4 regions of the Mesorhizobium sp. WSM4989 genome follow, and region 4 is predicted to be linked to each of the others. Evidence: predicted binding sites of a transcription regulator. Region 4 holds the regulator's gene; each other region holds the start of a gene.

Region 1 (7,956 bases), 110 kb from region 4:
GAGTGCCGTCTCGTGGCCGAACATGGCGATGGTGAAGGTCTGGTTGACGTAGGTCAGCCAGTCGAGGTCGCCCTGCCTGATGGCCGCGCCGTAAAGCATCGAATACCAGCTCTTGCCGGCGTCGAAATATTTGTCCGGGTTGCGCGAGGCGAGCCAGCGCACGGTGGAGAGGTCGACCGCGGCGGCGTCGACGCGCTTGGATTCCAGCGCCTGCAGCACGTTGGCCTGGGTGTCGATCTGCATCACTTGCGCCTGCGGCAGGGCAAAGTGCACCGAGTTTTCGGCATCGACATTCTGCAGGATCGAGATGCGCGTGGCCGAGCCGTTCGCCAGCAGCTTGTCGAAAGTCTTGTTCTCGGAGCCGGGCAGCGTCAGCAGCGCGACGCCTTCGACATAGTAGGGGCGCGAGAAGTGGATCAGTTGCGAGCGCTGCGCCGTCATGGTCATGAACTGGATGGTGATGTCGACCTTGTTGGTGGTCACGTTCGGAATGCGCTGCGCCGGATCCTGCATGACGAATTCGACCTTGGTCGGGTCATCGAAAAGGCCCTTGGCGAGGATGCGCCCCATAGTGATGTCCATGCCGACCAGCTCGCCGGCATCGTTCTCGAAATGCCACGGCGCGTTGGTGCTGCCGGTGCCGACGATCAGCTTGCCGCGATCGAGCGCGGTCCGCAGCACGCTATCGGACGCGGCTTGCGCGGCGGCCTTCTCGGCGCTGACCGCGGTGAGCGCGCCGGCGGTGGCAAGTCCGGCCATTCCCAATTTCAGAAAATCACGTCTTCCGGATGTGTCGTTCACGGCGACCTCCTTTGGTGTGTGTTCCCCATGAATACACGCGTCAGCAATCGATATACGATTGTCTCTTACAAGAGACGTATGTATCCTGTACAAGACAGATACTAACACCGGGAATCGACAATGCAAGATGGCGAAGCGCTGACCGAGTGGCAGGCCGCAGGTTCGGACGAGGAGAGGCCCGCGAACTCTCGCGAGAAGGGTCTCAACCGCGCGCTGCACATTCTGGAGTTCCTGCATGCCACGCAGCGCGCGATCGGCATCGGCGAGCTGGCCAAGGGGCTCAACGCCCCCCGCTCGACGACTTACACGCTCGTTCGCGAGCTGGTCGGTGCCGGTCTCCTGGAGATGGCCGGCGACGGCAACCGCGTCTATTTCGGCAAGAAGCTTTACCTCTACGGAATGGCCTATATGCGCGGCAACGACCTCCTCAGGCGCGGACGGCAGGAGGTCGACACGCTGTCGCGCGAGACCGGCGAGACCTCGGAGCTGTGCATGCTGCAGAGCGGCCGCTACACGATCGTCCATTCGAGCCCGGGCACCAGGCCGTTCCGCATCAGCTCGGCCACCGGCCTGCAGATCCCGCTGCCTTGGACCGCGTCGGGCCGGCTGCTGCTCGCCGGCCTGGAACGCAGCCGGATCGAGGCGATGATCTCCCAGGACGACCTCGTGCTGCCGGATGGCCGCAAGATCGAGCTCGACGACTTCATCGACGACATCGCAAAAGCCCGCGTCACCGGCTATTGCGTGACGTCGGGCCTTGTCGACGCCTATACCAAATGCTTGGCGGCGCCGGTCTTTTCAGCGCCCGGGAAGATCGAGGCGACGATGTGCCTGGTGGTTCCGATCGACACGTCGGAAGATCGGACAGGCGAGCTGGTCGCGCTACTGCGTGACCGCGCCGCGCGGCTATCGATCCCCTAGCCGTCGAGCGAAGGAAGCTGCCGGTCAGGCGATGATGTCGGGGATTATGCGGTCTTCCAGCGCCATCAGCCGGTCCTTCAGCATCAGCTTCTTCTTCTTCATGCGCTGGATCTGCAGCGGGTCGCAACCCATGGCGATCATCGCGTTGATGGCGGCGTCGAAATCGGCGTGTTCCTGTTTGAGCCGGGAATATTCGAGGCGTATCTCAGCCTGTTCCTGTTCGGACATTATCTACCGTCTGCGTATGCGTCGCCCAGGGATGGGCCTTTGGGCGGGGCCGGTGGGGTTTGTGACCGGCGCGCCGCTGATATCACATTTCACATTGTCGTGGAATGCTACCACGCGGCATTCGACATCGAGATTGGTTGGTGGCAAACTGTCATCGTGCCGTCACAGTTGCGACCTGCGGTGGACGTGCCTGAGACGGCTGCAATCGAGGAATCCATGAAAGGGAGAACCAATCATGTCTCTTGCATCCCATCTTGATGAGCTGCAGCGGAAGCACGGCGACATCGAGCGCGAGCTTATCGACGCGATGAATCATCCTTCGGTAGACGACCTCGAGATCGCCACTCTCAAGCGGCGCAAGCTGGCAATCAAGGACGAGATTGAAAAGCTGAAGGCGAAACCGACGGCACACTGAAACTCCTCTAGGCAACATAACCGCACCCGTCGGGTGCAACCCAACCGGTGGCAAGAATGCCGCCGGTCTGACGAGTTTACGCTGAATTTCCCGACTCTTCCCGGAATGCAACCGCAGCCCGATGTGGGCTGCTGAACCGCACGGCCGCCAACCAAGCGCAGCCGATTTGCGGACCGTGGCTGTCACCGGCCATTGACAAGCCATCTTTGCTCCGCCACCTCATGCCCGGAACTTCCAGATGAAGGCGGCCGGCATGACCGGATATTTTTCTTCTCCTTTCCCGCGCCGCGCATCGGTCGGCGTCGATGTCGGCGGCGTGATGGTCGGCGGCGGTGCGCCGGTCGTCGTGCAGTCGATGACCAACACCGATACCGCCGACATCGATCAGACCGTTGCCCAGGTGGCGGCGCTGCATCGCGCCGGCTCGGAGATCGTGCGCATCACCGTCGACCGCGACGAGAGCGCGGCCGCCGTGCCGCGCATCCGTGATCGGCTGGCCCGGCTCGGCGTCAACGTGCCGCTGGTCGGCGACTTCCACTATATCGGTCACAAGCTGCTCGCCGATCACCCGGCCTGCGCCGAGGCGCTGGCGAAATACCGCATCAACCCCGGCAATGTCGGCTTCAAGGAAAAGAAGGACCGCCAGTTCGCCGCGATCGTCGAGATGGCGGTCAGATACGACAAGCCGGTGCGCATCGGCGTCAACTGGGGCTCGCTCGACCAGGAGCTCTTGACCCGGCTGATGGATGACAACCAGGGCCGGGGCTCGCCGCTCACCGCCCAGGAAGTCACCCGCGAGGCGATCGTGCAGTCGGCGATCCTGTCGGCGGAGATGGCGGAAGAGATCGGGCTCGGCCGCGACAAGATCATCCTGTCGGCCAAGGTCAGCGGCGTCCAGGATCTGATCGCCGTCTATTCCGAGCTTGCGACCCGCTCCAACCATGCGCTGCATCTCGGGCTGACCGAGGCCGGCATGGGCACCAAGGGCATCGTCGCGTCCTCGGCTGCCATGGGCATCCTTCTGCAGCAGGGCATCGGCGACACGATCCGCATCTCGCTGACGCCGGAGCCGAACGGCGACCGCACGCGCGAGGTGCAGGTGTCGCAGGAACTTTTGCAGACGATGGGCTTCCGGCAGTTCGTGCCGATCGTCGCGGCCTGCCCCGGCTGCGGCCGCACGACCTCCACCGTCTTCCAGGAGCTGGCTCAGAGCATCCAGGCCGACATCCGCAAGAACATGCCGGTGTGGCGCGAGAAATATCCGGGCGTCGAGAACCTCAAGGTCGCGGTGATGGGCTGTATCGTCAACGGCCCCGGCGAATCCAAGCACGCCGACATCGGCATATCTTTGCCCGGAACCGGCGAGACGCCGACGGCGCCGGTGTTCATCGACGGCAAGAAGGCGGCGACGCTGCGTGGCCCCTCGATCGCGCAGGATTTCGAAAAGATGGTCGCCGACTATATCGAGCAGCGGTACGGACACGGCAAAGCCGCCGCGGAATGAGCCATGCAGCGCTTGCTCAGGACGGCACTGATCCTGATTTGCGCGCTGATCCCTGCCGGTCAGGCATTCGCCGATCCGCCGCAGTCGCGATCGGCCGCAAAACGGCTGATCAATCGCGTCTGTGACCTGATCGAGACCCAGGCCGAGCAAAATGGCCTACCCAAGGATTTCTTCGCCCGGCTGATCTGGAAGGAGAGCCGCTTCGATCCCAATGCGGTGAGCCCCGTGGGCGCCGAAGGCATCGCGCAGTTCATGCCGGGCACGGCCAAGCTGCGCGGGCTTGCCGATCCCTTCGACATCGGGCAGGCGATCCCCGCCTCGGCCAAGTATCTTGCCGAGATGAAGGCGGGCTACGGCAATCTCGGCCTCGCGGCTGCCGCCTACAATGCGGGCGAGAACCGCGTATCGCGCTGGCTGTCCTCCGGCGGCTTCCTGCCGATGGAGACCGAAAGCTATGTCTTCGACATCATGGGCGAGCCGGTCGACAAGTTCTCGGACACCGCCTATGCCGGCACTATCCGGCCGCTCGATCCGAAGATGAGCTTCGCGGTCGCCTGCCGCAGGCTGCCGGTGATCATGTCGCGGACCGTCGCCATGGCCTCGATCAACGTCAAGCCGTGGGGCGTCCAGGTGGCCGGCAATTTCCGCCGCTCCGCCGCAATCAGCCAGTGGTTGCGGGTTCGCGGCCGATTCCCTTCCCTGCTTGGCAGCCATGATCCTGTGGTCAGCCGCGTGCGCACGCCGATCGGCCGGCGCGGCATCTATGCGGTCAGGATCGGTGCCGACTCGCGCGCCGAGGCCAACGGCATCTGCAATAAGCTGCAAAGCGTCGGCGGGGCGTGCCTGGTTATGCGAAACCGGTAGCTCAAGCCGTCTTCGCCGCCACCGTCTCGCTGAGCCAGGTGCCGATCTTGGCGCCGAGGCGGTCCGGGGAGACCGGCTTCGGCAGGTAGTCGTCCATGCCGGCCTCCATGCATCTTTCGCGGTCGCCCTTCAGCGCATGCGCGGTGACGCCGATGATCGGCGTATGGCTGCCGTTCTGCCCTTCGATGGCGCGGATGGCGCGCGTCGCCTCGTAACCGTTCATCTCCGGCATGGAGACGTCCATCAGCACCAGCCGGGGCCGCAGCGAGCGGTACATCTCGACCGCGGTGCGGCCGTTGCCGGCAATGCGATAGCTGAGGCCGAGGCCGTTGAGGATCTGGCCGAAGACCAATTGGTTCACGTCATTGTCCTCGGCGATCAGGATATCGATCGGACCGCCCGGCGCCGCCGCCGGTTCGGGCGCGAGGACCGGAACGGCTGGACCGCGGATGACGGTGAAGGGCGGCGGAGCTGACTGGACGACGACCGGCTCGCGCAGGAAATGCGCCTTGCCGCCTTGCGTGCGCGCCTTCTGGATGGCGGAGATCACGGTGCCGAGCAGCACCGCCGAACGCGCCGGCTTGGTGAGATGCGCGACGATGCCGAAATCGATCACCAGTCGGCCGAAATCGACCTGGTCGACCGAAGTGAGCAGCACGACCGGAATGGAAGACAGGCGGCTGTCGGCGGCGATCGCCTTGGCGACATCGGCGCCGTTCATGCCGGGCATCTGGTAGTCAAGGATGATGCAGTCCACCGAAGCGCCGAGCTGGCAGGCGCGGTCGAGAAAGGCGAGGCCGACGGCGCCGCTTTCGGCCGCGGCGCAGTCGAAGCTCCAGCTGCGCAGCTGCTCGAGCAGGATCTCGCGATTGACCGGGTTGTCGTCGATGACCAGGACGCGGGCGCCGGTTACGTCGACCGGCACGATCTCGTCGCGCGCCTGCTGTTTGTGTGCCGGCAGCGGTACGGCGAACCAGAAGACCGAGCCGCGGCCGATCTCGCTTTCAACGCCGATCTTGCCGCCCATCAGGTCGACGAGGCGGGCGGAGATGGCAAGGCCGAGCCCGGTGCCTTCGTGACGACGGGTGGACGAGCCGTCGACCTGGGCGAATTTCTCGAACACGCTCTGCAGCTTTTCGGCGGGGATTCCGATGCCGGTGTCCTCGACGCGGACCTTGAGCTGGACGGTCCCATCGACCACATCGCCGCCGACATCGATCAGCACATGCCCCTTCTCGGTGAACTTCACCGCATTGCCGAGCAGGTTGGTAACGATCTGGCGGAAACGGCCGGCGTCGCCGACGACGAAGCCAGGCAGGCGCGGGTCGACGCGCACGATGAGCTCGAGGTTCTTTTCGGCAACGCGGGCCGAGACCAGCGTGGCCACGTCCTCGACCGCTTCGGCCAGGCGGAACGGGGCGGGGTCGAGCGTCAGCTGGCCGGCATTGATCTTCGAGAAATCGAGAATGTCGTTGATGATGGTGAGCAGCGCGTTGCCGGATTTGACGATGACGTCGGTGAAGGTCTTCTGGCGCGGCGTCAGCTCGGTCTTGGCGAGAAGCTCGGCCATGCCGAGCACGCCGTTCATCGGCGTGCGGATCTCATGGCTCATATTGGCGAGGAATTCCGATTTCGCCCGGTCGGCCGCCTCGGCCTTGAACAACGATGCGGCGGTTTCGGCGAAGGCGCGGCGGATCGCGTTCTCCATCGGCCGGAAGATCAGAACCGCGGCGATGGCGATGACGGCGATCAGCAGACCGCTCGCCCATAGGAGCAGCCGGTCGCTGGCGGCATCGGCGAGGCGCCGCTCGTCATCGAGCGCGGTGCGCACGCGAACCAGCATCGGCTGGGCGAAAAGATCGTTCTGGTTGCGGATCTCGCGGTAGCTCCATTCGTCGACTGTCTGGGCCACCGACATCAGGTTGAAATTGCGCACCATGTCGCGCGCCGACCAGAACAGATCGTCGTTCACCGAAGCGGATTCGAGCGCATTGAGCGTATTCTTCGACAGCCGCGGCCTGATCGCCGCGAGCTGCGCGTTCAGGATTTCGATCTCGCCCATCAGCCGTTCGGAATGGCCGCGCGCGGCTGCGGTCAGCCCATCGCGGGTCTCAGCCCGCCACACGGTTCCGGTCGTCTCGGCGAAATTGGTGGCGTTGCGCAGGTCGCGCGAGAAGATGACGAAATTGCCGCTCAAGGCATCGACTTCGTGGCGGTATGAGTTCACGCGGTTGAGCGCGAACATGACGGCCGCCGAGGCCAGGGCAAAGACGAGCAATCCCGAAATATAGCGGACCCGGATCGACCGGATGAAGGAGGAATACTCCGGCATGCGTAACCCCAACCCAAACGCACAATTTTAACGGTCGGGATTACGCTTGATTTACATTAAGATTTCGTTGGTGCGGCTGCCTGTCTTGCCTGCGCATTTAGGGCTCAGGGGCAGATTTAAGCACGTCAATCCGTCGACAGGGAAAACTCGTTGGCGATGGTGACGTGGTGGTGAATGCGTCCCTCGAAATACTTGGCCAACACCGCCTCGGTCGCGGCGCGAGATTCCGAGCGGGCGGGGCTCGCGAGCGCGGCCTCGACCGCGGCCATGTCGCGATAGTTGATTGCCAGGATCATCGGGAATTCCGGCGCGCCGTCGTCGCGCTTCTCGGCAAAGCTGACGCGTACGTCTAGCGCGCCCGGGAAAGCCTTCCACTTCGGCAGGACGGTTCTGATCACATCCTCGCGGAAGGCTTCGGTTTGGCCGTCCTTCACCTTGCCTTCAAACAGCGCATAGCGTGTGATCATGCTGCGGGCTCCTCATCCTTGCGTCGGAAAAATTCCATCAAAGCGGCCTGGTCCTCGCCACCCAGTCCGGCGGCCGTCAACAGCCGGTGCACTTCGGCGCAGACGGCCGTCAGCGGCATTGCGGTGTGCGTGCGCCGCGCCAGGTCCTGCGCAGCGTTGAGGTCCTTCACCATGTTGTCGATGCGGCCGGTGCGGCGGTAGTCGCGGGTGGCGAAGCGCGGCAGGTATTCCTGCAGGATGGCGCTGTCGGCGCGGCCGCCCTTCAGCGCCTGCGGAATCTTGAGCGCGTCGACACCGGCGTCCAGCGCCAGCCGCGTCGCTTCCGCCACAGCCATGAAATTCAAGGCGCACAGCACCTGGTTGATCAGCTTGGTCGTCTGGCCCGCGCCAGCCGGACCCATATGGGTATAGTTGGTGGCGACGT
Region 2 (7,956 bases), on a different contig from region 4:
CGCGACGTGGTTGGCCGGTCCCGGTCCCCGGTTCATCGAGCCCAGCACATTCTCCAGTTCCACGTCCGCAGCGGCGCAGATTTGTATCAGCCGATCGAGCTTGCAGTTGCGCTCATGGAAGATGCGCTTCACTGTCGGCTCGGAAACGCCCATGCGCTCGGCCAGCGCCCGGTAGGTCAGGCCCTTGGCCTTCAATGTCCGTTTCAGCGCCTCGAAGATCGGCCCGTTCATGGAATGCACCTCGTTTGCGCGAATTCGTATCGCTCCTCGATACTACGCTCGAACTGGCTTCCGGAAAAGTATCGAAAAACCTAGCTCTTGGCCGTCAACACAGGAGAGCACCATGAAAAACCTCATCGCTTCGACCTTTCTCGCCATCGCCGGCATCGCAACGGCTGCCACCGCCGAGGCCGGCGAGATCTGGCGCGCCGGCGGCTTCGAGCAGCCGGAATCGGCGCTGGTCGATGCCGCCAACAAGCGCATCGTCGTCTCCAACATCGTCGGCAATCCGGGCGAAGCTGATGGCAACGGCTATTTGTCGCTGCTGTCGCTGGACGGCAAGGTCATCAGCCGCCATTGGGTGGACGGCATGGACGCGCCCAAGGGCATGGCGATTGCCGGCGGCAAGCTCTACGCCGCCGACATCACCAAGGTGCGCGTCGTCGACCTCGCCAGCGGCAAGCTGGTCTCTACCATCGATGTGCCCGGCGCCGTCTTCCTCAACGATATGACCGCCGATGCCTCGGGCAAGGTCTATGTCACGGATATGCTCGCCGACACGATCTACCGTATCGACGGCGACAAACCGGAGCTGTTCATCAAGGATGCGCTGCTCGCCTCGCCCAATGGCGTCTTCGCCGATGGCGACCGGCTGATCGTCGCGTCCTGGGGCAGGGGCATCAAGCCCGATTTCAGCACGGCGGCGCCGGGCGGCCTGCTGGCCGTCGACCTCGCCAGCAAGAAGGTGACGCCGCTGCCGGGCGCGCAAAACTTTGCCGACCTCGACGGCGTCATCGCCATCGGCGACACGATCTATGCCACCGCCTACATGACCGGCACGCTCTATCGCTACAAGGGCGGCGGCGCGCCGGAAGCGATCGCCACTTTCAAGCCGGGCAGCGCCGATATCGGCACCGACGGCAACTCGACCATCTATGTTCCGCTGATGAACGAAGGCGCGGTCGCGGCGCTGAAGCTCGACTGAGGACGATTGCGGCGGGAACGAGGTCGATCGGGGCTGGACCGCCATATCGACGGGGCTGCCATCTGGTTCAGCCGCTCGCTCCGGGATATCCGGCAGCAACCGTCACATGGGCCAAGCCGTGAAGACATCCAGCCTGACCGGCGCCGCCGTGTCGCCAATGATCCCGGTGCTCGTATGCGCACTGGCGATCTTCCTTTTGTCCGGGATGGACGCGGCGATGAAGTCCCTGGTCATCGCGGTCGGTGTGTACAACACCGTGCTGTGGCGCAGCCTGGTCTCGACCTTGATCGCGGGCGCCGCCTGGTCGGCGGGGCCGCGCTCGAAGCCCGCTCTTCCGGTGCTGGGGCTGCATGCGCTGCGCGCCGTGGTCGTCGGCATCGTCCTGGTTTCGTTCTTTTGGGGTCTCGCCAGATTGCCGCTCGCCGAGGCGATCGGGCTCAGCTTTGTCGCGCCCCTGTTTGCGCTTTTTCTCGCAGCCTTGTTGCTGGGCGAGAGAATCCGGCGCCAGGCGGTGTGGGCGTCGCTGGCCGGCATCGCCGGCGTCGCGATCATTCTGGCCGGCCAGTTCGGGCAGGCCGGCCACTCGCAGGATGCGCTCCTGGGCACGGCCGCGGTGCTCGTATCGACTGTGTTCTATGGCTACAATCTGATCCTCGCGCGGCGGCAGGCGCTGTTGGCCAAGCCGGTCGAGATCATGCTGTTCCAGAACCTCTGCATCGCGGTCATCCTTGGTCTCGCCGCGCCGTGGCTCGCCGTCGCGCTGCCGAGTGACCTGTGGCTTCACCTGGTCGGGGTGGCGATGCTGTCGCTTGCCGGCCAATTCCTGATGAGTTGGGCCTACGCCCGCGCCGAAGCGCAATATCTCATCCCGACGGAATACTCGGCCTTCATCTGGGCGATCGCGCTCGGCTGGTTCTTCTTCGGCGAGGAGGTGGCCTGGACCACGCTGACCGGGGCTTGCCTGATCGTCGCCGGCTGCCTGATCGCGGCGCGCGCCAACCCGAAACTTGCCGAGCCGATCGAAGCGGCAGTTTGAGAGAACATGTCGCTCTACGCGGACTGCGATTGTGCTTTCAGCTGCGCCCGCGCGTCGCGAATCGAGGCGGCATAGGTGACCAGCGGCCGCTTGAGGCCGTGGTTGATCAGCATGCGCCTTGTCTGCGGCGCGGCACCCGCGATGATGAAGCGCACGCCGGCGCGTCCGGCCTTGTGCGCGGCGCCCTCGAGGACGTTTGCCGCCGTCGAGTCGAGGAACGGCACCGCCGAGCAATCGAGGATGAAATTCTTGCGCTGGTCTGCGATGCGGTCGAGCACGGCGCCGACGGTCGAGGCGGCACCGAAGAAGAAGGCCCCGGAGATTCGATAGATGACGGTATCGGCGTCGGCCGCCTGGCTTGAATCATAAGTGGCGGCGCGATCGGCGACGTCCTCCGGCACCAGCGGCAGATCGGCCTCGACGGCGATGGACTTGGCCATGCGATCGATGAACAGGATCGACCCGAGCGCGAAGCCGACGACGATGCCTTCCGTCAGATCGCGGAAGATGACGATCAGGAACGTCGCCATCAGCACCAGCGCGTCGCCACGCGAGGCTCTGAGCAGCGTGAGGAAAGCCTGCTTCTCGAACATGTTCCAGCACACGACGGCGAGTACGCCGGCCAATGCGGCGAGCGGGATGTAGCTGGCCAAGGGCGCCGCCGCCAGCATCAGGACAAGCAGGATCGCCGAATGCAGCATGCCGGAGACGGGGCCATGCGCGCCGGCCCTCACGTTGGTGGCCGTGCGAGCGATCGTGCCGGTGGCACATATGCCGCCGAACAAGGCTGACGCGATGTTCGCGAAGCCTTGCGCCACCAGTTCGCAATTGGAGCGGTGCCGCCTTCCGCTCATGCCGTCTGCGACCACGGCCGAGAGCAGCGACTCGATCGCTCCGAGCAGCGCGAAGGCGATCGCGTCCGGCAGCACGTGGATCATCCTCTCCAAGCTGACCGGCGGCAGGGCTGGCCATTGCAGGTTCCGCGGGATGCCGCCATACCTCGTGCCGATCGTTTCCGCAGGCAGGGCGAACAGCGCCACGACCAGCGAGGCGACGCCGATGGCGATCAGCATCGCGGGCCATCTCGGCTGCCAGCGCCGCAAAAAGACAATGGTTAGGACAGTCAGCATCGCCACGAAGGTCGCGGCCGGACTGATCGTGCCGATCGCCTCGCCGATCACGGTCAGCTTCGGCACCAGCGGCCCGGGCTCCTTGCCGCCGAGTTTCAGCCCGAGCAGTTCGACGATCTGCCCGGAGAAGATGATGACCGCGATCCCGGCGGTAAAGCCGACGGTCACGGGATAGGGAATGAACTTGATGTAGGTGCCAAGCCTGAGGTAGCCGATGGCGAGCAGGAAGACGCCCGCCATCATCGTTGCGAGCAGCAGCCCGTCGACGCCGACGCGCGCCACCGTCGCCGCTACCAGCACGATGAAGGCGCCGGCCGGACCGCCGACCTGGAAGCGGCTGCCGCCAAGCGCGGAGATGATGAAGCCGCCAACGATCGAGGTGTAGAGGCCTCGCTCCGGCGTCACGCCGGACGCGATGGCGATCGCCATGCACAACGGCAGCGCCACGATGGCCACCGTCAACCCCGCGACGGCGTCAGCCCTGAAATGCGCCAGCGTGTAGCCTTCGCGCAGCACCGTGACCAGCTTGGGCGTGAACAGCTCGGCAAAGGACGGCCGCGCCTGGGGGTGGATTGACCGCCGGACCTGATCCATGGACTGCCTTCCGCTCCGTAAGGGCGGCGGGATCGTCGGCAGGGCTGTCGGCGGTCGCCGTCGCGACTTTCTTGTGCGGCTCAGCCTTGGGAGTTCTGCGGCGTGGCAGGCTTGAGACGCACGCCCCTGCCGCCGCGCTCGCTGGCCTGGTTCTCGCCGATCAGCTCCACCCCGGCCTCGTCGAGTGCCTGGATGACCTTCATCAGCGTATCGACCACGCCTCTGACGACACCTTCACTCGCTTCCATGCGTTGGATGGTCGGAAGCGAAACCCCGGCGCGCTCGGCGAGCGTTTTCTGGTCGATACCGGCCAACGCCCTCGCGGCGCGCATCTGCGCGGCAGTGATCATCGGCCAGAACCCCTGTCTGAGTCTGCAGTATCAATGGATAATCCAAAGATCATGATGTTTCAAGCATCATAACAAACAGTTGAAACATGAGTACTCATTCGCTGTCCGCCACCACTTTGCGCCGCTGCAGCAGGCGCGCTGCAAGCCAGCACAACATGGCCCAGGCAAAGCCGGCGCACCAGCCGGCAAGCACGTCGGACGGCCAATGCACGCCGAGATAGACGCGGCTGGTTCCGACCAGCACCGTGGTGAGCACGGCGAGGCCGAGCACGAAGATCTTCGTCCTGCGGTTCGGTAGGAAACGCGCGGCGAGCGAGCCCAGCGTGAGATAGGTCACCGCCGACAGCATCGCATGGCCGCTCGGAAAGGAGAGCGAGGTCTCGTTGACGAGATGCGAGACGAGATCTGGGCGGGGCCGGTCGACCTCGAACTTGAGCAGGCTGGACGCCGCCTGACCGCCCGCCACCGAAACGAACACGAACAGTGCGGTCGCCGGTCGGCGCATCAGCAGAAAATAGACGATCACCGCAGTCGTGATCAGCACCAGCACGCTGGTGCTGCCGAGCGCGGTGATATCGCGCACCGCGCCTTGCAGCCAAAGCGGACCGATCGGACTGTCCGGCTGCCCGGCATGGCGGAAGGCGAGCAGGATTTCCGTGTCCAACGCATGCGGAGTCGTGGCGCGCGCCACGCCCATGAGTTCCACCAGGCCCCATAGCCCGCAGGCGATGGCCAGCCCGGCCGCAAGCACCGGGAATTCTATTCTGTTGAGCAGCGCCTTGGCGGTCGATTTCATGCCGGGCCTGCTCCAATTACAGCCGCTGCATATAGGGTCCGAGGGTGATCAGCGCGACGGCCGCGATCGCCAGCACGACGCCTGTCGCTTGGAAAGTGTTGAGGCGCTCTCCAAAGAAGACCAGCGCCACGACATTGACTGAGACCAGCTGGATCACTGCCGACAGGCTGAACGACACCGACATGCCGAATTCGCGGATCAGCCTGAGCATGATCAGATTGCCGGCGGAATAGAGCGCCAGCGTCAGCACGATCTTGCCGAGACTCGGCGCCAATCCCCATTGTTTGGCCGCCATCGCGGCCAGGAGGAAAATCACAGTCGAAACGCCAAGCTGCGCCAGTCCCCAGAGACTCACGTTCATCCCTCCCGAAGCGGCCTTCGCCGCGCCGCTCGCCGCTTTTGTTTCCGAAGCGCGCGAAGCCGTCAAGCTGATGGCGTCGGGCAAGCTACGCTGCGACGGGATCGAAGGCGGAATCTCGCAAGGCAAGCCCCGCAGCCATGGTTGGCGTCCTTGCGCCGAGCGCGCTCGGGAGTCTGCTCGCCGTGTGTTGTGGGCCTCGTGTGGCGCCAATGCGTGGGCGAACAGTCATCAGCCGGCAAATTGGCATTGCTCAATGGGTCTGATGTCACGAAAATGTGATCGGGCGCCTATAGGGATCGACCGGTTACACGTTCCAGCCACCTCAAGAGCCAGAGGACAGCCCATGACCCAACCTGAGATTCGCTTCCGTACCAGCCAGCTCGAGGAGAATGACGGCCCGCCCGTCAATCCTACCGACAACCGCACGATGGGCGAGATCATCGCCGCGCGCTTCTCGCGCCGCGACTTCCTCAGGGGTTCGCTGGCTGTCTCGGCCATCGCCGCCACCGTGAGCCCGCTGGCGCTCGTCGCGGCAGACGAGGCGCGCGCCGCCGAGGTCTCGGCCTTCAAATTCGACGAGCTCGAGGCCGGCATCGACGACAAGCACCACGTCGCGCCGGGCTACGATGCCGACGTGCTCTTGCGCTGGGGCGACCCGCTCTTTACCGATTCGCCGGAATTCGACCCGGCAAAACAAACGGCCGGAGCCCAGGCAAGACAGTTCGGCTACAACAACGACTATATCGGTTATATCCCGATCGAGGGCTCGGCCGAGCATGGCCTGCTGGTCGTCAACCACGAATACACCAACCCGCATCTGATGTTCCCCGGCATCGTCAAGATCGTCGACAAGGACGGCAAGAAGGCCGCCGAGGTGGCGCCGCTCAGCAAGGAGCAGGTCGATGTCGAAATGGCGGCGCACGGCGGCAGCATCGTCGAGATCCGCAAGCAGGGCGGCAAATGGCAGGCGGTGCGTGACGGCAAGCTCAACCGCCGCATCATGTCCACCACCGAAATGGCGCTGTCCGGTCCGGTAGCCGGCCATGATCGCGTCAAGACCAATGCCGACCCGTCTGGCACCAAGGTCTTCGGCACCCTCAACAACTGTGCCGGCGGCGTCACGCCCTGGGGCACCTATGTGATGGCCGAGGAGAACATCCACGGCTATTTCTCGGGCGAGTTGCCGGAAGGCCACAAGGAGGCCGCCAACTACAAGCGCCTCGGCATTCCGGAGGGCGCCTATGAATGGGGCGCGCATTACGATCGCTTCAACCTCGCGAAGGAACCGAACGAGCCCAACCGCTTCGGCTGGGTCGTCGAGGTCGACGTCAACGACCCGAATTCGGTGCCGAGGAAGCGAACCGCCATGGGTCGCTTCAAGCATGAGGGCGCCGAATCGATCGTCACCAAGGATGGCCGCGTCGCCTTCTATCTCGGCGACGACGAACGCTTCGACTATGTCTACAAATTCGTCACCAAAGGTACGTTCAATCCGAACGACCGCGCCGCCAACATGAACCTGCTCGACGAGGGCACGCTGCATGTTGCCAAATTCGCCGAGGACGGCTCGGTCGAATGGATGCCGATCGTGTTCGGCGAAGGTCCGCTGACGGCGGAAAACGGTTTCGCCAGCCAGGCCGACGTTCTGATCGAGACCCGTCGCGCCGCCGACCTGCTCGGCGCCACCAAGATGGATCGGCCGGAAGACATTCAGCCCAATGCCGGCAACGGCAAGGTCTATGTCATGCTGACCAACAATTCCAAGCGCAAGGCCGACCAGGTCGACGCCGCCAATCCGCGCGCGGCGAACGCCTTCGGCCACATCATCGAGATCGTCGAGGACGGCGGCGACTTCGCCGCCACCAAGGGCAAGTGGGAAGTGCTGCTGAAGTGCGGCGATCCTTCGGTGGCCGACGTCGGCGCCACCTTCTCGACTGCCACCACCGCCAATGGCTGGTTCGGCATGCCGGACAATTGTGCCGTCGACTCGGCCGGCCGCCTGTGGGTCGCGACCGACGGCCAGGGCCCGAAGGCCACCGGCCGTACCGACGGCCTGTGGGCGGTCGACACCGAGGGCGCGGCGCGGGCGACCTCAAAGCTGTTCTTCCGCGTGCCGATCGGCGCCGAGATGTGCGGCCCGCTATTCGCGCCGGACGACCAGACCGCCTTCGTCGCCGTCCAGCATCCGGGCGACGGCGGCGAGGACTGGGAAGCTTTTGGCCGCCCCTCCTATTACGAGGATCCATCGACCCGCTGGCCGGACTTCAAGCCGGACATGCCGGTGCGTCCGGCGGTCGTTGCCATCACCAAGCAGGGCGGCGGCAAGATCGCGGTCTGATTGGCGACTCGCTTAAGCAGGGGAAGGGTTGCGGTGATCCGCGACCCTTCCTCATCTTGCGATTACTCCACGCCTCGGACCACGGCCATGTTCAGGGCGGTTCTCAACCGGAAGCCGATGGCCTCGTAGAGGCCGATGGCCGGAGCA
Region 3 (7,956 bases), on a different contig from region 4:
CAGGCGATGCGCATCGTCATCCCGCCGCTCACCAGCCAGTATCTGAACCTGACCAAGAACTCGTCGCTGGCGATCGCCATCGGCTACCCCGATCTCACGGCCACCGCCGGCACGGTGCTCAACCAGACCGGCCAGGCGGTCGAAGGCGTGTTCCTCATGATGATCGCTTATCTAGTGCTGAGCCTCGTCACCTCTGCAGTGATGAACGTGGTGAACGCCAGAATGGCGCTGGTGGAAAGGTAGGGCCATGCAGGAACATGGTATGTCCTGGGTGCGCACGGAGATGGCGCTGGCGCAGTCGGCGCCTCCTGGCGAGCGCGGCGCCTATGCCTGGGTGCGCAAGAACCTGACCGCCTCGGTTGGCGACACTATCCTGACCATCCTCGGCATCGCCATAGTCGCCTGGATCCTGCCGCAGGTCATCAACTGGGCCTTCATAAACGCAGTGTGGACCGGGCCGGACCGCACGGTCTGCGCCACCGTGTCGCAAGGCGGCATCCAGCCCGACGGCTGGACCGGCGCCTGCTGGGCCTTCGTCAACGCCAAGTTCGGCCAGTTCATGTTCGGCACCTATCACATCGAGGAACGCTGGCGGCCTATCCTGGTCGCCATCCTGTTCGTGGTGTTGCTGGTGCCTATGCTGATCCCGCGCGTGCCGCGCAAGGGGCTGAACGCCATCCTGCTCTTCCTCGTGCTGCCGGTCGTCGCCCACTTCCTTTTGGTCGGCGGCGTGTTCGGCCTGCCGCATGTCGAGACCTCGCGCTGGGGTGGGCTGCTGGTGACGCTCAGTCTCTCCTTCGTTGGTATGGCCGTGTCGCTGCCCCTGGGCATCGCTCTGGCGCTCGGCCGTCGCTCCCAGATGCCGATCGTCAAATGGCTTTGCGTCGTCTTCATCGAGACGGTGCGCGGCATTCCGCTGATCACCGTGCTGTTCTTCGCCAGCGTCATGCTGCCGCTTTTCCTTCCCGAGGGCGTTACCTTCGACAAGTACCTCAGGGCGCTGATCGGCGTGTCGCTGTTTGCCGCCGCCTATATGGCGGAAGTGGTGCGCGGCGGCCTCCAGGCGATCCCGAAGGGCCAGTATGAGGGCGCCGATTCGCTCGGCCTCGGCTATTGGCAGAAGATGGGCTTGATCGTGCTGCCGCAGGCCTTGAAGCTGGTCATTCCCGGCATCGTCAATACCTTCATCGGCATGTTCAAGGACACCAGCCTGGTGCTCATCATCTCGATGTTCGACCTGCTCGGCGTGGTGAAGCAGAATTTCTCCGATCCCAACTGGGCGACGCCGCAGACCCCGAAGTCCGGCTTGATCTTCGCCGCCTTCGTGTTCTGGCTGTTCTGCTTCGGCATGTCGCGCTATTCAATGTATACCGAGCGCCGGCTGGACACCGGCTACAAACGATAAAAAGGGGAATTGGCCATGGCCACCGAAAACGCCGTCAGCGCGGAAGACCTCAAGGTCGATGCCAAGAAGATGCACATCTCGACGACAGATGTCGCCATCGACATCGTCGGCATGCACAAATGGTATGGCGAGTTCCATGTGCTGAAGGACATCAACCTCAAGGTGATGCGCGGCGAGCGCATCGTCATCTGCGGTCCGTCCGGCTCCGGCAAGTCGACCATGATCCGCTGCATCAACCGCTTGGAAGAGCACCAGAAGGGCAAGATCATCGTCGACGGCAAGGAACTCACCAACGATCTGAAGAAGATCGACGAGGTGCGCCGCGAGGTCGGCATGGTGTTCCAGCACTTCAACCTGTTCCCGCATCTGACAATCCTGGAGAACTGCACGCTGGCGCCAATCTGGGTGCGCAAGACGCCAAAGAAGCAGGCCGAGGAAATCGCCATGCATTTCCTGAAGCGCGTCAAGATCCCGGAGCAGGCCAACAAATATCCTGGACAGCTCTCCGGCGGCCAGCAGCAGCGCGTGGCGATCGCCCGCTCGCTCTGCATGAACCCGCGCATCATGCTTTTCGACGAGCCGACCTCGGCGCTCGACCCGGAAATGATCAAGGAAGTGCTGGAGACGATGGTTGGCCTTGCCGAAGAAGGCATGACCATGCTGTGCGTCACCCACGAGATGGGCTTTGCCCGCAAGGTCGCCAACCGGGTGATCTTCATGGATCAGGGCCAGATCGTCGAGCAGAACACGCCGGCCGAGTTCTTCGATAATCCGCGCCATGAGCGGACGAAACTGTTCCTGTCGCAGATCCTGCACTGAGCTTCTGACGCCAATTCGAGAAGCCCGGCCGCCAACGGCCGGGCTTTTGAGCGACCGGTTGGTGAAGCGCGCTGCCGGTCTCGCCTTCCATAGTTGTCGAGGCGCGGTAGCATTGGCGGTCGTGCAGGACACCGCTGCAGCGAACGCCTCACCGCCTGTTCCGCTCCTCCCAGCCATAGAGCCAGTCCAAATCTCCCGCGAGCTTCTCCGCCGGGCGCGTCGCCAGCACCAGGTTGCGCGCGATCGCAACCGGGCCCCATGCGTGCCAGGCCATGCGGTTGAGTGCGCCGCGTCCGAGCACCTTCTCGATGCGCGGCCGCCTGAGATTTTCCCATGTGGTGAGGTTCTGCCGCGGATCGCCGGCAAAGTCGGCGATCAGATCGGCGAGCATCGCGGCATCCTCGATCGCCATCGCCGCGCCCTGCGCTGCGAACGGGGTCATGGCGTGCGCCGCGTCTCCGATCAGGGCTACGCCCTGCGGCATCGTCCAGCGCGTCTGCTCGACGGTGTGGATTGGAAACGCCGTCCATGGCCCGGCGAGCGCGGCGAGTCTCGCCAGCGCGGGCGCCGTGCTACGCATGGCGCTGGCAAGAATGGCGGGATCGGCATGGCCGGACCAGCCTTCGGCGATGCGCTCGCCCTTGGTGAAGGCGGCCAGGTTGAAGGCGCTGCCCTTGCTCACCGGATAGGCGACCATATGGAAGCCGGGATGCAGGAAGGCCGTGACGCAGTCGCCGGCGGCGATTGCTGCAAAAGCCTGGCCAGCGGCGCTTGTCGCTGCAACCGTTGCGCGCCAGGCCAGCTCGCCCGAGAAGCGGTTCTTCCCGAAGGCCGGCTCTCGACCCGCAAGCAGCCTGCGAACCGACGACCAGACGCCGTCGGCGCCGATCAGCAGGCCGCCGGCGGCCTCGATGCTGCCGCCATCCGTTTCGGCGGCGACGGCGATGTCTGGCGGGTGAACAGCGACGTCCGTTACCCGCGCGCCGGTGACGAGTTGGATTTCAGGATGCTCCGCCATCCGCGCCGTCAGCGCCGTCTGCAGGTCGGCGCGGTGTGCCACCAGATAGGGCGCGCCCCAGCGCTCTTCGCCGGCCTGGCCGAGCGGCACGCGCGCCAGTTCACGCAAGGTGGCAGCGTCCTTCAGCACCACCGCTTCCGGGCGGATCGCGTTCAACCGCAACCGGTCGAGCGCGCCGAGCCGGCTGAGCATACGGGTGGCGTTGGGGGAAAGCTGGATGCCGGCGCCCACCGCTTCGAGCTGGCTGGCCTGTTCCAGCACCGTGACGGCATGGCCGTGTTCGGCAAAGGCAAGAGCTGCCGTCAGTCCGGCGATTCCGGCCCCGGCGATGACGACCTGCCGGGACCGCGCCTCCTCCATGGTCTAGCGGTCACCCAGATCCGCGATCAGGCGGCCTGGTCGATATAGAGGCAGCCGGCAGGCTCGGTTTCGGTCGCCTTCAGCTTCGGCGAATAGCGGTAGAGCGTCGAGCAGTAAGGGCAGACCTTTTCATTGTCGTCGCCCATGTCGAGGAATACATGCGGGTGGTCGAAAGGCGGGTTGGCGCCGGTGCACATGAATTCCTTGACGCCGATATCGATCGCCGGATGGCCCGCGTCGTTCTGGAAATGGGGAATGGTACCGCCTGCCATCGTCGTCTCCTTCAGTTCGGCCCGTTTGCATCTGGATCATAACCGGCCGGTTTGCAAGATCGATGAAATGAAACTGTCGCAAAAGGCTGGCAGAGGATAAGTTGAGCCGGTTAAGCGCATGAGGCCGGAAACGAAGCGATTCCGTGACATCATGCGTCATAAAAGCGTGTTAGAGCGTGCATAGCGAGTCCGGCGGCGTATGGCGCTCAAAGAACGACGTTGTGGGCAAGAGCAGGACCATGAACGAACTGAAGCCGGTGCAGAGCGAGTTCATCACCGTCGAGGCGGCGAGCCCGGACGGCGGCAATCCAGATCGTTTCGTCAACCGCGAGTTTTCCTGGTTGCAGTTCAACCGCCGGGTGCTCGAGGAATCGCTGAACGAGCATCACCCGCTGCTCGAGCGCGTTCGCTTCCTGTCGATCTCGGCCGCAAATCTCGACGAGTTCTTCATGGTGCGCGTCGCCGGCCTCGCCGGTCAGGTGCGCGAGGGCATCGCGTTGAAGAGCCCGGACGGCCGCACGCCCGAGCAGCAGTTGGAGCAATTGCTGCGCGAGGTCGAGCGCCTGCAGGAAGACCAGCAGAAGAGCCTGTCGGCTCTGATGGAGCTGCTCAACAAGGAAGGCATCGAAAGCATCCCCCGCGATGGCCTGACCAAGGACGAGAAGGCGTGGCTGGAGGAGCATTTCCAGGATCAGGTTTTCCCGGTGCTGACGCCGCTGTCGATCGACCCGGCGCACCCGTTTCCGTTCATCCCCAATCTCGGTTTCTCGATGGCGCTGCAGCTGCGCCACCGCAAGAACGGCGAGGAGATGAGCGCGCTCTTGCGCTTGCCGGTGGCGCTGCGGCGTTTCATCCGTCTGCCCGACCGCAAGCATCATGTCCGCTTCATCCCGCTGGAGGAAGCGGTCGGCCTCTATATCGGCAAGCTCTTCCCTGGATATGAGGTCAAGGGCTCGGGCACGTTCCGCATCATCCGCGACAGCGATATCGAGGTGGAGGAGGAATCGGAAGACCTCGTTCGCCTGTTCGAGACGGCGCTGAAGCGCCGCCGCCGCGGCTCTGTCATCCGCATCGAATTCGACACGCTGATGCCGGCCGAGTTGCGCGACTTCGTCGCCGGCGAGCTCGGAGTGTCGTCGAGCCGCATCAGCGTGCTCACCGGGCCGCTGGCGCTCAACCAGATCTCCGAGATCGTCGCCATCCCGCGCGACGACCTCAAATTCACGCCCTATAACCCGCGCTTTCCCGAGCGCATCCGCGAGCATGGCGGCGACTGCCTGGCCGCCATCCGCGAGAAGGACATCATCGTCCACCACCCCTACGAATCCTTCGACGTCGTGGTGCAGTTCCTGCGCCAGGCGGCGGCCGATCCGGAAGTCGTCGCCATCAAGCAGACGCTCTACCGAACCTCGAACGACAGCCCGATCGTGCGGGCGTTGATCGACGCGGCGGAGGCCGGCAAGTCGGTGACGGCGCTCGTCGAGCTCAAGGCGCGCTTCGATGAAGAGGCCAATATCCGCTGGGCGCGCGACCTCGAGCGCGCCGGCGTCCAGGTCGTCTTCGGCTTCCTGGAGTTGAAGACCCACGCCAAGATGTCGCTGGTGGTCCGCCGCGAGGACGGTCGGCTGCGCAATTACGTGCATCTCGGCACCGGCAACTACCATCCGGTCACCGCCCGCATCTACACCGACCTGTCCTTCTTCACCACCGACCCGACGATCGCGCGCGATGTCGCGCAGATCTTCAACTTCATCACCGGCTACGCCGAGCCTGCCGAGGAGATGCGTCTTGCGGTGTCGCCGTTCACGCTGCGCGACCGCATCCTGAGGCACATCGCCGAGGAGATCGCCCATGCGCTCGAAGGCAGGCCGGCCCGTATCTGGATGAAGATGAACGCGCTCGTCGATCCGACCGTCATCGATGCTCTCTATAACGCCAGCCGCGCCGGCGTCGAGATCGATCTCGTCGTGCGCGGCATCTGCTGCCTGAGGCCGCAGGTGCCGGGTCTTTCCGAGAACATCAGGGTGAAGTCGATTGTCGGCCGCTTCCTCGAGCACAGCCGCATCTACTGCTTCGGCTACGGCCACGGTCTGCCGTCCGACGAAGCGATCGTCTACATCTCCTCGGCCGATATCATGCCGCGCAATCTCGACCGCCGCGTCGAGACCCTGGTGCCGATCACCAATCCGACTGTGCATGAACAGGTGCTTGGCCAGATCATGCTCGGCAACATCATGGACAATCAGCAAAGTTTCGACGTATTGGCTGATGGCACCTCCCGGCGCGCCGCGCTCGAGGAGGGCGAGGAGCCGTTCAACGCGCAGGAATATTTCATGACCAATCCGAGTCTTTCCGGACGGGGTGACGCGCTGAAATCGCATGCGCCAAGGCGCATTGCCCAGTTCAAGCGCCGCAAGAAGAACGCCGCCGCGTGATTTCAGTCTCGCAGGGCCGGCTCCAGGACCGGCGGCCGCTGTCGATCATCGACATCGGATCGAACTCGATCCGCCTCGTCGTCTATGAAGGGCTGGCGCGCTCGCCGACGATGCTGTTCAACGAAAAGATGCTGGCCGGCCTCGGCCGCGGCATCGTTTCGACGGGCAAGCTCGATCCCGAGGCGGTGACGCGATCGATGGAGGAGTTCCGCCGTTTTCGCGCGCTTTCGGATCAGGCCGGCGCCGAACACATCTATGTGCTGGCGACCGCGGCCGCGCGCGAGGCGGTCAACGGCCCGGACTTTATCCACCGCGCCGAGGATGTGCTGAAGACCGAGATCCGCGTGCTTTCCGGCCGCCAGGAAGCGCATTATTCGGCGCTTGGCATCATTTCCGGTTTCTATCCGGCCAACGGCATCGCCGGCGACCTTGGCGGCGGCAGCCTGGAACTCGTCGACATCAATGGCGAGGCGATCGGCGACGGTATCACGCTGCCGCTCGGCGGCCTGCGCCTGCAGGACATGGCGAAGAACTCTCTCGTCCAGGCGCAGAAGATCGCGCGCCAGGAACTGGCGCGGGCGAAGCTTTTGAAGGGCGGGCAGGGCAGGGTGTTCTACGCCGTCGGCGGAACCTGGCGAAACCTCGCCCGGCTCCATATGGAAATGACCAACTACCCGCTCGGCGTCATGCATCATTACGAGATCGCCGCCGACAGCGCCCTGAACTTCCTCAGGCAGGTGGCCAAGGGCGAGGTCGAAAAGGTCAAGGGCATCGAAGGTGTCTCCAAGAACCGCCGCTCGCTGCTGCCTTACGGTGCGGTCGTGCTGCAGGAAATCATGGCGGCAATGCAGCCCTCGAAGATCGTCGTCTCGGCGCAGGGCGTGCGCGAAGGCTTCCTCTATTCGCTGCTCGACGCCGCCGAGCAGAAGGCCGATCCGCTGATCTCCGCGGCGGAGGAACTGGCGCTGCTGCGCTCGCGCTCGGTCCATCACGCGCATGACCTCGTCGAATGGACGGACAAGGCTTTCAAGGCCTTCGGGATCGACGAGACGGTGGATGAGGCGCGCTACCGCCACGCCGCCTGCCTGCTTGCCGATATCGGCTGGCGGGCGCATCCCGAATATCGCGGCCGGCAGTCGCTCAACATCATCGCGCATGCGTCCTTTATCGGCGTCGACCATCCTGGCCGCGCCTATCTGGCCCTGACCAACGCCTATCGCCATGACGGCATCTTCAACGATGCGATCGCGCCCGAGATCAAGACCCTGGCGCCGCCGCGCATGCTCGAGCGCGCCCGTGCGCTGGCGGCGATGATGCGCGTCGTCTATCTGCTGACGGCGGCGATGCCCGGGGTCATGCCGCGGCTGAAATGGGAAAGCCGCGGCAACGGTGCGCTTGCGCTGGTGCTGCCGGCGTCGCTTGCCGACCTCTATGGCGAACGACCTGCCGGGCGGCTGGCGCAGCTGGCGCGCATCACCAACCGCCGGCTGGTGCTGGCGGTCGAGGGCGGGCCGAGCATTTCCGTCAAGTGACGGATCAGGTGATCTCGGCACCGACGCCAAAAGGGCGGCCGTCGGCCGACCATGCGCCGGCGCCGGCCATGGCGAGCGCCAGGAAGCCCCCGGCAATGGCAATGTCCTTCATCAG
Region 4 (7,956 bases):
CGCTGAGCCCTTATGAGGAATGGCAGCAACTGGCCTGGACGGGCGCACTCATAATCACCCTGACGGTTCTCGGGCTGAGCATCTTCGCCCGCAGCCTTACCGGACGCAGAGAGGACAGATGAAACCGATGTTGTCCACCGACCTGAACGTAGCCGAGACGACCGCCGAGAAGGCCAAGATCGAAGTCAAGAACCTCAACTTCTACTATGGCCAGTCGAAGGCGCTGAAGGACATCAACCTGTCGCTGCCCGAGCGCAGCGTCACCGCCTTCATCGGACCTTCGGGCTGCGGAAAGTCGACGCTGCTGCGCGTGCTCAACCGCATCTACGAGCTCTACCCGAAGCAGAGCGCCGAAGGCCAGGTGCTGCTCGACGGCAAGAACATCCTCGACCGCTCGCAGGACCTCAACCTGCTCAGGACCAAGATCGGCATGGTGTTCCAGAAGCCGACGCCGTTCCCGATGTCGATCTACGAGAACATCGCCTTCGGCGTTAGGCTGTATGAGAAGATCAGCAAGGCCGAGATGGACAATCGCGTCGAGCAGGCGCTGAAGCGCGCCGCGCTGTGGAACGAGGTCAAGGACAAGCTCAACGCCAGCGGCCAGAGCCTTTCGGGCGGCCAGCAGCAGCGGCTCTGCATCGCCCGCACCGTGGCGGTGAAGCCGGAGGTCATCCTGCTCGACGAGCCGGCATCGGCGCTCGATCCCCTGTCGACCGCCAAGATCGAGGAGCTGATCGACGAGCTGCAGGCCGACTACACGATCGTGATCGTCACCCACAACATGCAGCAGGCGGCGCGCGTCTCGCGGCAAACGGCGTTCATGTATCTCGGCGAGCTGATCGAATTCGACCGGACCGAAAAGATTTTCACCTCGCCCCGCGAGAAGCGCACGCAGGACTACATCACCGGCCGCTTCGGCTGAGTTCATACGAGGACATAACCATGGCCCATACGGTCGCTTCCTTCGACGAGGATCTGAGGCAGATCAGCCAGCTCATCCGCGACATGGGCGATCTTGCCGGCTCGATGGTCGGCGCGTCGACCAAGGCTCTGCTGAATTCCGACAACGCGCTGGCGCAGCGCGTGGTCTCCGACGATGCCATCATGGACGCGCGCCAACGCGAGCTCGACGATCGCGCCATCACGCTGATTGCCAAACGCCAGCCGATGGCCGACGACCTGCGCAGCGTCGTTGGCGCCATCCGCATGGCCGGCGATCTCGAGCGCATCGGCGACCTTGCCAAGAACATCGCTAAGCGCGTCGGCTCGGTCGGCATCAGCGCCGCGCCGCGCGACCTTTCGCACTCCATCGATTCGATGGCGCAGCTGGTGCTGATCCAAGTGCAGGGCGTGATCGAGGAATACACCGCCGGCGACGCCACGGCGCTCGCCAAGCTCCGCAACGACGACGAGCGCATCGACGTCAAATACACCTCCGTCTTCCGCGAGCTCCTGACCTACATGATGGAGGATCCGCGCAACATCACGGCTTGCACGCATCTGTTGTTCTGCGCCAAGAATCTGGAGCGCATAGGCGACCACGTCACCAACATCGCCGAGAACGCCTACTATGTGCTGACCGGCACGCAATTGCCGGCGAATCGTCCTAAGCAGGACGAGACGGCGATGTCGGCGCCGGCGGCCTGACAGCGAAGGTGCCTGCTAAATGATCGCGCCACGCATCATGGTGGTGGAGGACGAGGAGCCGCTGGGGGTGCTGCTCCGCTACAACCTCGAATCCGAGGGCTATCAGGTCGAGGTGGTGACGCGCGGCGACGAGGCCGAGATCCGCCTGCAGGAGAATGTACCCGACCTTCTGGTGCTCGACTGGATGGTGCCGGCGGTGTCCGGCATCGAGCTTTGCCGGCGCCTCAGGATGCGGCCCGAGACCGAACGCCTGCCGATCATCATGCTGACCGCGCGCGGCGAGGAAAGCGACAGGGTGCGCGGCCTCTCGACCGGCGCCGACGACTATCTGGTCAAGCCGTTCTCGACGCCGGAATTCATGGCCAGGGTCAAGGCGCTGCTGCGCCGCGCCAAGCCGGAGGTGCTGTCCAGCGTGCTCAAGGTCGGCGACATCGTGCTCGATCGCGAATCGCATCGCGTCTACCGCAAGAAGAGCGAGATCCGGCTCGGCCCGACCGAGTTCAGGCTGCTGGAATTCATGATGCGGCATCCCGGCCGGGTGTTCTCGCGCAGCCAGCTGCTCGACAATGTATGGGGCGAGACGATCTATATCGACGAGCGCACCGTGGACGTGCATGTCGGACGCCTGCGCAAGGCGGTCAACAACGGCCGGATGCCGGACGTCATACGTACCATCCGTGGGGCGGGCTACGCGATCAGGGAAGATTAGATCCAGGGCACCGAAGGTCTGACGGGTTCTATCTGCGCTGGCGGGTTATCGAGACGCTGGTGCTTCGCCGTCCACGGGCGGAGCACGAAGCGTCGCGACGCGGCGCAGACCCGACGATCCACGCGACTTCCACGCGCCGCGGCGGTGCAGAAATTCTGCTCCGCTCATCCGACGATTGAGGTAATGGCATGGATTCCAGGGTCTCCGCGACGGAGCTTCGCTCCTGCTCCGCCCTGGAATGACGAAGCTGCGGGGCCTTCGCTAATCTCCGGCGTCTGCAGGACGCACAGAAGCCAACGATCGCTATCGAAGCTGCTCAGGCCACGTTCTTGCCCGCTCTTGCCTGCACGCCCGGGGCGAAAATCTCCTGGTCGACGAAGGTCAGCGCGCGCACGGCGCAGCCTTCGCGGATCAGCGGCAATTCGTTCGGCTCGGTATCGAAGGAGATCGAGTTTGAATGCTGGCCTCCGGCGGTCTGGCCGATCGCCTCGCGCAGCGCCGGCTCGATCAGGTCAAAGGCGGCGGCGCTGACGCCGACCATGGCGACCGGCGCCGGGTCGATCAGCGCGAACAGGCTGCCAAGGCCGAAGCCCAGCGCCTCCCCGGCCCGGCGATAGGCCTCGCGCTCCGGGCCATCCGTCTCGCGCGCCTTGGCGGCGAGCGCCCGCATGTCGGCGTCGCCGACATCGACCGGCTCGGCGTCCTCGCTCATCTTCATGGCGCTGCGCCAGATGGCGTAGTTGCCGGCATAGGCCTCGACGCAGCCGCGGCGTCCGCAACGGCAGAGCGCGCCGCCCGGACGATGGATCATGTGGCCGAACTCGCCGCCGGAAGAATGCGTGCCGGTGAACAGCTCGCCCTTCAGCACCAGGCCCATGCCGATGCCGTGCGAGAGCAGGATGGCGATGAAATTGTCGCGATAGCGGTCGGGATCGCGCCACTGCAGCGCCACCGCCATCATGTTGCAGTCGTTTTCCATGGTGGCCGGAATGCCGAATTCCTTTTCCAGGATGTCGGCGAAGGGAATGTCGGTCAGCGGCGTGATCGGCGACCATAGCATGGCGCGGGCATGGGAATCGGTGATGCCCTGGATGCCCATGGCGATGCGGGCGACGCTGCCGACGTCGAGGTCCGGATCGTCCAGCCGGCGCCGCACGATCGCCAAGCATTCGCCGATCAGCTCGTTGCGCGGCATGGTGAGCGTATCGAGGCGGCGCTGCTCCTCGGCGATGACCTGACCCGCATAATCAATAACGGCGACCGAGAGGAAATTGAGCGACAGCACCACCGTCACCACCGCCGCCGCCTCCGGCTTGAGCGCGAGGCCCACCTGTGGCCGGCCGCGCTTCAGAGACGCGGTCTCGCTCGGCTTGCTCTCGGCCAGGATGCCTTCCTGGATCAGGTCGGAAGAGATCGCCGAAATGGTCGAATGGCTGAGCCCGGTGGTCGCGGCGATTTCCGTGCGCGACGGTTGGCCGGCCCGGCGCACGGCCGAGAGCACCATGGCGCGGTTGCGCCGGCGCAGATCGTCGTGGCGGATTCCGACCGACATTTTTTCTCCTCCCAGTCAGCGCGGCCTCTCGATCATGCACAGGACTCGGCGACGCGCCAGATCGGTTCAGTCCCGCACGCCGGCACCCGAACCGTCCTGGTCTTACAAGTTTCGGTGGACCGGGCTGCGCCTCCTCCCGAACTGTTCCGCGATAGTGGCAGAAGCGGTCGGCACTGTCATTATTTATTGCGGGTCTCGAAAAAAGTACGTGACCACCTCAAAAACCGTCAGAATTGCAGTTGACAGCGCTTTAGCGTTGGATCAGTATTTTTTCGAGGCTCGAAAAAAAGCCTCATCGCCTTCGGGCCAGTCTGGGTCGCGCCGCGAGGGGCGCAGGGAGGATATCATGAAGAGATTCGCAGCCGCCATTCTGGCGGGCGTCGCCATGTCGTTGACGTTGGCGTCGGTCGCGCAGGCGAAGGACAAGGTGATCGGCGTTTCGTGGTCCAATTTCCAGGAAGAGCGCTGGAAGACCGACGAAGCGGCGATGAAGAAGGCGATCGAGGCCGCCGGCGACAAATATATATCCGCCGACGCACAGTCCAATCCAGGCAAGCAGCTGACCGACGTCGAAAGCCTGATCTCGCAGGGCGCGAATGCGTTGATAATCCTGGCGCAGGACGCCTCCGCCATCGGGCCGGCGGTGCAGAAGGCACTCGACGAAGGCATTCCGGTCGTCGGCTACGACCGCCTGATCGAGAACAAGGACGTGTTTTATCTGACCTTCGACAACAAGGAAGTCGGCCGCATGCAGGCCCGCGAGGTGTTCAAGGCTAAGCCCGAGGGGAATTACGTCTTCATCAAGGGCTCGGGCGCCGACCCGAACGCCGATTTCCTGTTCTCCGGCTCGATGGAAGTGCTGAAGGAAGCCATCGACAGCGGCAAGATCAAGAATGTCGGCGAGGCCTATACCGATGGCTGGCTTCCCGCCAATGCGCAGAAGAACATGGAGCAGTTCCTGACCGCCAACGACAACAAGGTCGACGCGGTGGTGGCGGCCAATGACGGCACCGCCGGCGGCGTCGTCGCGGCTCTGACGGCGCAAGGGCTGGCCGGCACCGTTCCGGTCTCGGGCCAGGACGGCGACCATGCCGCGCTCAACCGCATCGCGCTCGGCAGCCAGACGGTGTCGGTGTGGAAGGACGCGCGCGAGCTCGGCAAGCACGCCGCCGAGATCGCCTCGCAGCTCGCCGACGGCAAGAAGATGACCGACATCGCGGGCGCCAAGGACTTCACGACGCCTGGCGGCAACACCGTCAAGTCGCTGTTCCTGACCCCGGTCGCAATCACCAAGGATAATCTCAACCTCGTCATCGACGCGGGTTGGATCAAGAAGGATGAAGTCTGCGCGGGCGTTGCCGCCGGCAGCGTCGCGGTCTGCAACTAAGCTGGCCGTCAGGTTCAAACGCAGCGCCGCGGCCCGACAGCCGCGGCGTTTTTCCAAAGGCTTTCGGGCGTACTGAAGCCGGAGACCATTGGGGCAGTTCACTGTCCGGCAGGATCGCCGAACTGCTCCAGCCGTTTGTTTCCGCGCAATTCCAGGCGGCCACGCACTTTTCCTGGAATTGCTCTAGCATCGTGGTCCGGCATCGCGCCAGACGGCAAGCCGGTGGGAGGAGATCATGACCGATACGACCTCTGATACGCCGGCCAACCCGGCGGCGGATCGCGCGCGGGCTTCCGAACTCAGCGCCGTCGGGCGCTTCCTCAAGGCGACCGAGCTCGACACCCGCATGCTCGGCATGGTCGGCGCGCTGCTGATCATCTGGATTGGCCTGCATGTCATCTCGAGCCTGCGGCTCGGCGTCAATCCGCTCGATTTCGATAGCCGAACGTTCCTGACGCCGCGCAACCTGTGGAACCTGTCGGTGCAGACCTCGGCCGTGGCCATCATGGCTTCCGGCATGGTGCTGGTCATCGTCATGCGCAACATCGACCTCTCCGTCGGATCCGCCGAGGGTTTGATCGGCATGGTCATGGGCTTTGCCCAAGTGCATTTCCTGGTGCGAATGGTTGGGCTCGAGCTTGGCAATCCCTGGATCTGGGTGCTGGCGCTGTTGATCGGCCTGGCGCTCGGCCTGCTGATCGGCGCCTTCCAGGGCTTCGTCATCGCCTATCTCGAAGTGCCGGCCTTCATCGTGACGCTTGGCGGGCTGCTGGTCTGGCGCGGTGCTGCCTGGTGGGTCACCAGCGGCCAGACGGTGGCGCCGCTCGACGCCACCTTCCAGCTGATGGGCGGCGGACCGGCCGGCTCGATCGGCGCCAGATGGAGCTGGATCGTCGGCGCCGTCGCCTGTTTTGCCGTGGTGTTTGCGCTGTTCAACGGCAGGGTGCAGCGCAAGCGCTTCCGTTTTCCGCTGCGTCCGATCTGGGCCGAGACGCTGCTCGGCGCGGTCACCTGCGCCGTCATCATGGGCGCGGTGTGGCTGGCCAATTCCTATCCGTGGCCGGTCGGCATCGTGAACCGCTACGCCGCCGCCAACAATCTCACGGTCCCCGAAGGCGGCCTGTTCATCGCCCACGGCATCGCCGTTCCGGTGCTGATGGCGATCGCCGTCGGCCTCGTCATGACCTTCATCACCAAGCGCACTCGCTTCGGCCGCTATGTCTTTGCCATCGGCGGCAATCCGGAAGCGGCCAACCTTGCCGGCATCAACACGCGCTGGATCACCATGAAGGTGTTCATGATCATGGGCGTGCTGGCGACGATGGCCGCGGCGATATCGTCGGCGCGGCAGAATTCATCGACCAATGCGCTCGGCACGCTGGACGAGCTCCTGGTCATCGCCGCGGCGGTCATCGGAGGCACCTCGCTCGCCGGCGGCTCGGGAACCGTGCTCGGCGCTATGCTTGGGGCGCTGCTGATGCAGTCACTGCAGTCCGGCATGGTGCTCCTCGGCGTCGATTCGCCGCTGCAAAGCATCGTCGTCGGCGCCGTGCTAGTCATCGCGGTCTGGCTCGACACCATCTACCGCAAGCGGGTGTGAAGGAGGCAGCATCATGGCAGACAAGAACGCTCCCGCCGGCGCCCCGCTGGTCGACATGCGCAACATCTCGATCGCCTTCGGCGGCATTCGCGCCGTCGACGATGCCTCCATCGATCTCTTCCCCGGCGAAGTGGTGGCGCTCCTCGGCCACAACGGCGCCGGCAAGTCGACGCTGATCAAGATACTGTCCGGCGCCTACAAGCGCGATGCCGGGCAGATCTTCGTCAACGGCGAGGAGGCAGCAATCTCCAACCCGCGCGACGCCAAGAAATACGGCATCGAGACGATCTATCAGACGCTGGCGCTTGCCGACAACGTCGACGCCGCCGCCAATCTTTTCCTCGGCCGCGAGCTGATGACCGCCTGGGGCACGCTGGACGACGTCGCCATGGAGGCCGAAACGCGCAAGGTGATGGGCCGGCTCAATCCGCGCTTCCAGCGCTTCAAGGAGCCGGTGATCAAGCTGTCCGGCGGACAGAGACAGTCGGTGGCGATCGCGCGCGCGATCCTGTTCAACGCGCGAATCCTGATCATGGACGAGCCGACGGCAGCGCTCGGCCCCCAGGAGACGGCCCAGGTCGGCGAACTGGTGCGGCAACTCAAGGCCGACGGCATCGGCATCTTCCTGATCAGCCACGACATCCATGACGTGTTCGAGCTGGCGGACAGGGTCTGCGTCATGAAGAACGGCCAGGTCGTCGGTACGGCGCGCACCAGCGACGTGACCCAGGACGAGGTGCTCGGCATGATCATTCTGGGCAAGTGCCCGCCAGGCGCCATGCCAGGCCCGGGAGCGCTGAAAATCGCGGCCTAAGACCATAGATTGGTTGGCTAATTTGCGACTTGTTTGATGAGCCAATCGCGGCGTTGGGTTGGCCTTGCCATTGTATTGGCGCGGAGACTTGCCCATAAAGGTGGCCAACCGTCCATGGGCCGCACCCTGCATTGAAAAAGCTTTTCCCGATCGTCGCCTTCATCGCCGTCGCGCTGATCAGCCTGACGATGGCGGGGTTCGCCTATTTCGCGACCCAGGAGGCGGCACGCATCAAGTTCGAGGGAAC

What was found. The regulator PhoB, encoded in region 4, activates phosphate uptake and scavenging genes when phosphate is short. The targets are predictions, from matches to a motif close to TGTCATNNANCTGTCAT.
Region 1: a site for PhoB is predicted at 2,100-2,116, ahead of P9217_RS26290 (YdcH family protein). Genes of this name have one in related genera too.
Region 2: a site for PhoB is predicted at 5,735-5,751, ahead of P9217_RS10970 (PhoX family phosphatase). Genes of this name have one in related genera too.
Region 3: a site for PhoB is predicted at 3,938-3,954, ahead of P9217_RS00350 (RNA degradosome polyphosphate kinase). Genes of this name have one in related genera too.

What each region holds. Positions count from the first base shown of each region.
Region 1 is NZ_JARTVN010000003.1:283,962-291,917, reverse strand. It holds gene P9217_RS26305 (transporter substrate-binding domain-containing protein) at 1-759, opposite strand, end outside; gene P9217_RS26300 (IclR family transcriptional regulator) at 922-1,722, shown strand; gene P9217_RS26295 (DUF465 domain-containing protein) at 1,747-1,950, opposite strand; gene P9217_RS26290 (YdcH family protein) at 2,186-2,365, shown strand; gene ispG (flavodoxin-dependent (E)-4-hydroxy-3-methylbut-2-enyl-diphosphate synthase) at 2,619-3,869, shown strand; gene P9217_RS26280 (lytic transglycosylase domain-containing protein) at 3,873-4,733, shown strand; gene P9217_RS26275 (response regulator) at 4,735-7,065, opposite strand; gene P9217_RS26270 (hypothetical protein) at 7,191-7,532, opposite strand; gene P9217_RS26265 (NAD(P)-dependent oxidoreductase) at 7,529-7,956, opposite strand, start outside.
Region 2 is NZ_JARTVN010000001.1:2,278,771-2,286,726, reverse strand. It holds gene P9217_RS11005 (helix-turn-helix transcriptional regulator) at 1-231, opposite strand, end outside; gene P9217_RS11000 (ATP/GTP-binding protein) at 344-1,204, shown strand; gene P9217_RS10995 (DMT family transporter) at 1,311-2,240, shown strand; gene P9217_RS10990 (SulP family inorganic anion transporter) at 2,255-3,964, opposite strand; gene P9217_RS10985 (helix-turn-helix transcriptional regulator) at 4,045-4,314, opposite strand; gene P9217_RS10980 (phosphatase PAP2 family protein) at 4,409-5,110, opposite strand; gene P9217_RS10975 (hypothetical protein) at 5,127-5,465, opposite strand; gene P9217_RS10970 (PhoX family phosphatase) at 5,815-7,809, shown strand; gene P9217_RS10965 (GNAT family N-acetyltransferase) at 7,872-7,956, opposite strand, start outside.
Region 3 is NZ_JARTVN010000001.1:72,832-80,787, reverse strand. It holds gene P9217_RS00375 (amino acid ABC transporter permease) at 1-243, shown strand, start outside; gene P9217_RS00370 (amino acid ABC transporter permease) at 248-1,405, shown strand; gene P9217_RS00365 (amino acid ABC transporter ATP-binding protein) at 1,421-2,224, shown strand; gene P9217_RS00360 (FAD-dependent monooxygenase) at 2,373-3,602, opposite strand; gene P9217_RS00355 (zinc-finger domain-containing protein) at 3,629-3,874, opposite strand; gene P9217_RS00350 (RNA degradosome polyphosphate kinase) at 4,114-6,309, shown strand; gene ppx (exopolyphosphatase) at 6,306-7,841, shown strand; gene P9217_RS00340 (DoxX family protein) at 7,846-7,956, opposite strand, start outside.
Region 4 is NZ_JARTVN010000003.1:178,660-186,615, reverse strand. It holds gene pstA (phosphate ABC transporter permease PstA) at 1-122, shown strand, start outside; gene pstB (phosphate ABC transporter ATP-binding protein PstB) at 119-922, shown strand; gene phoU (phosphate signaling complex protein PhoU) at 943-1,647, shown strand; gene phoB (phosphate regulon transcriptional regulator PhoB) at 1,667-2,356, shown strand; gene P9217_RS25685 (ROK family transcriptional regulator) at 2,673-3,908, opposite strand; gene xylF (D-xylose ABC transporter substrate-binding protein) at 4,255-5,295, shown strand; gene P9217_RS25675 (sugar ABC transporter permease) at 5,531-6,895, shown strand; gene P9217_RS25670 (ATP-binding cassette domain-containing protein) at 6,909-7,709, shown strand; gene P9217_RS25665 (CHASE domain-containing protein) at 7,841-7,956, shown strand, end outside.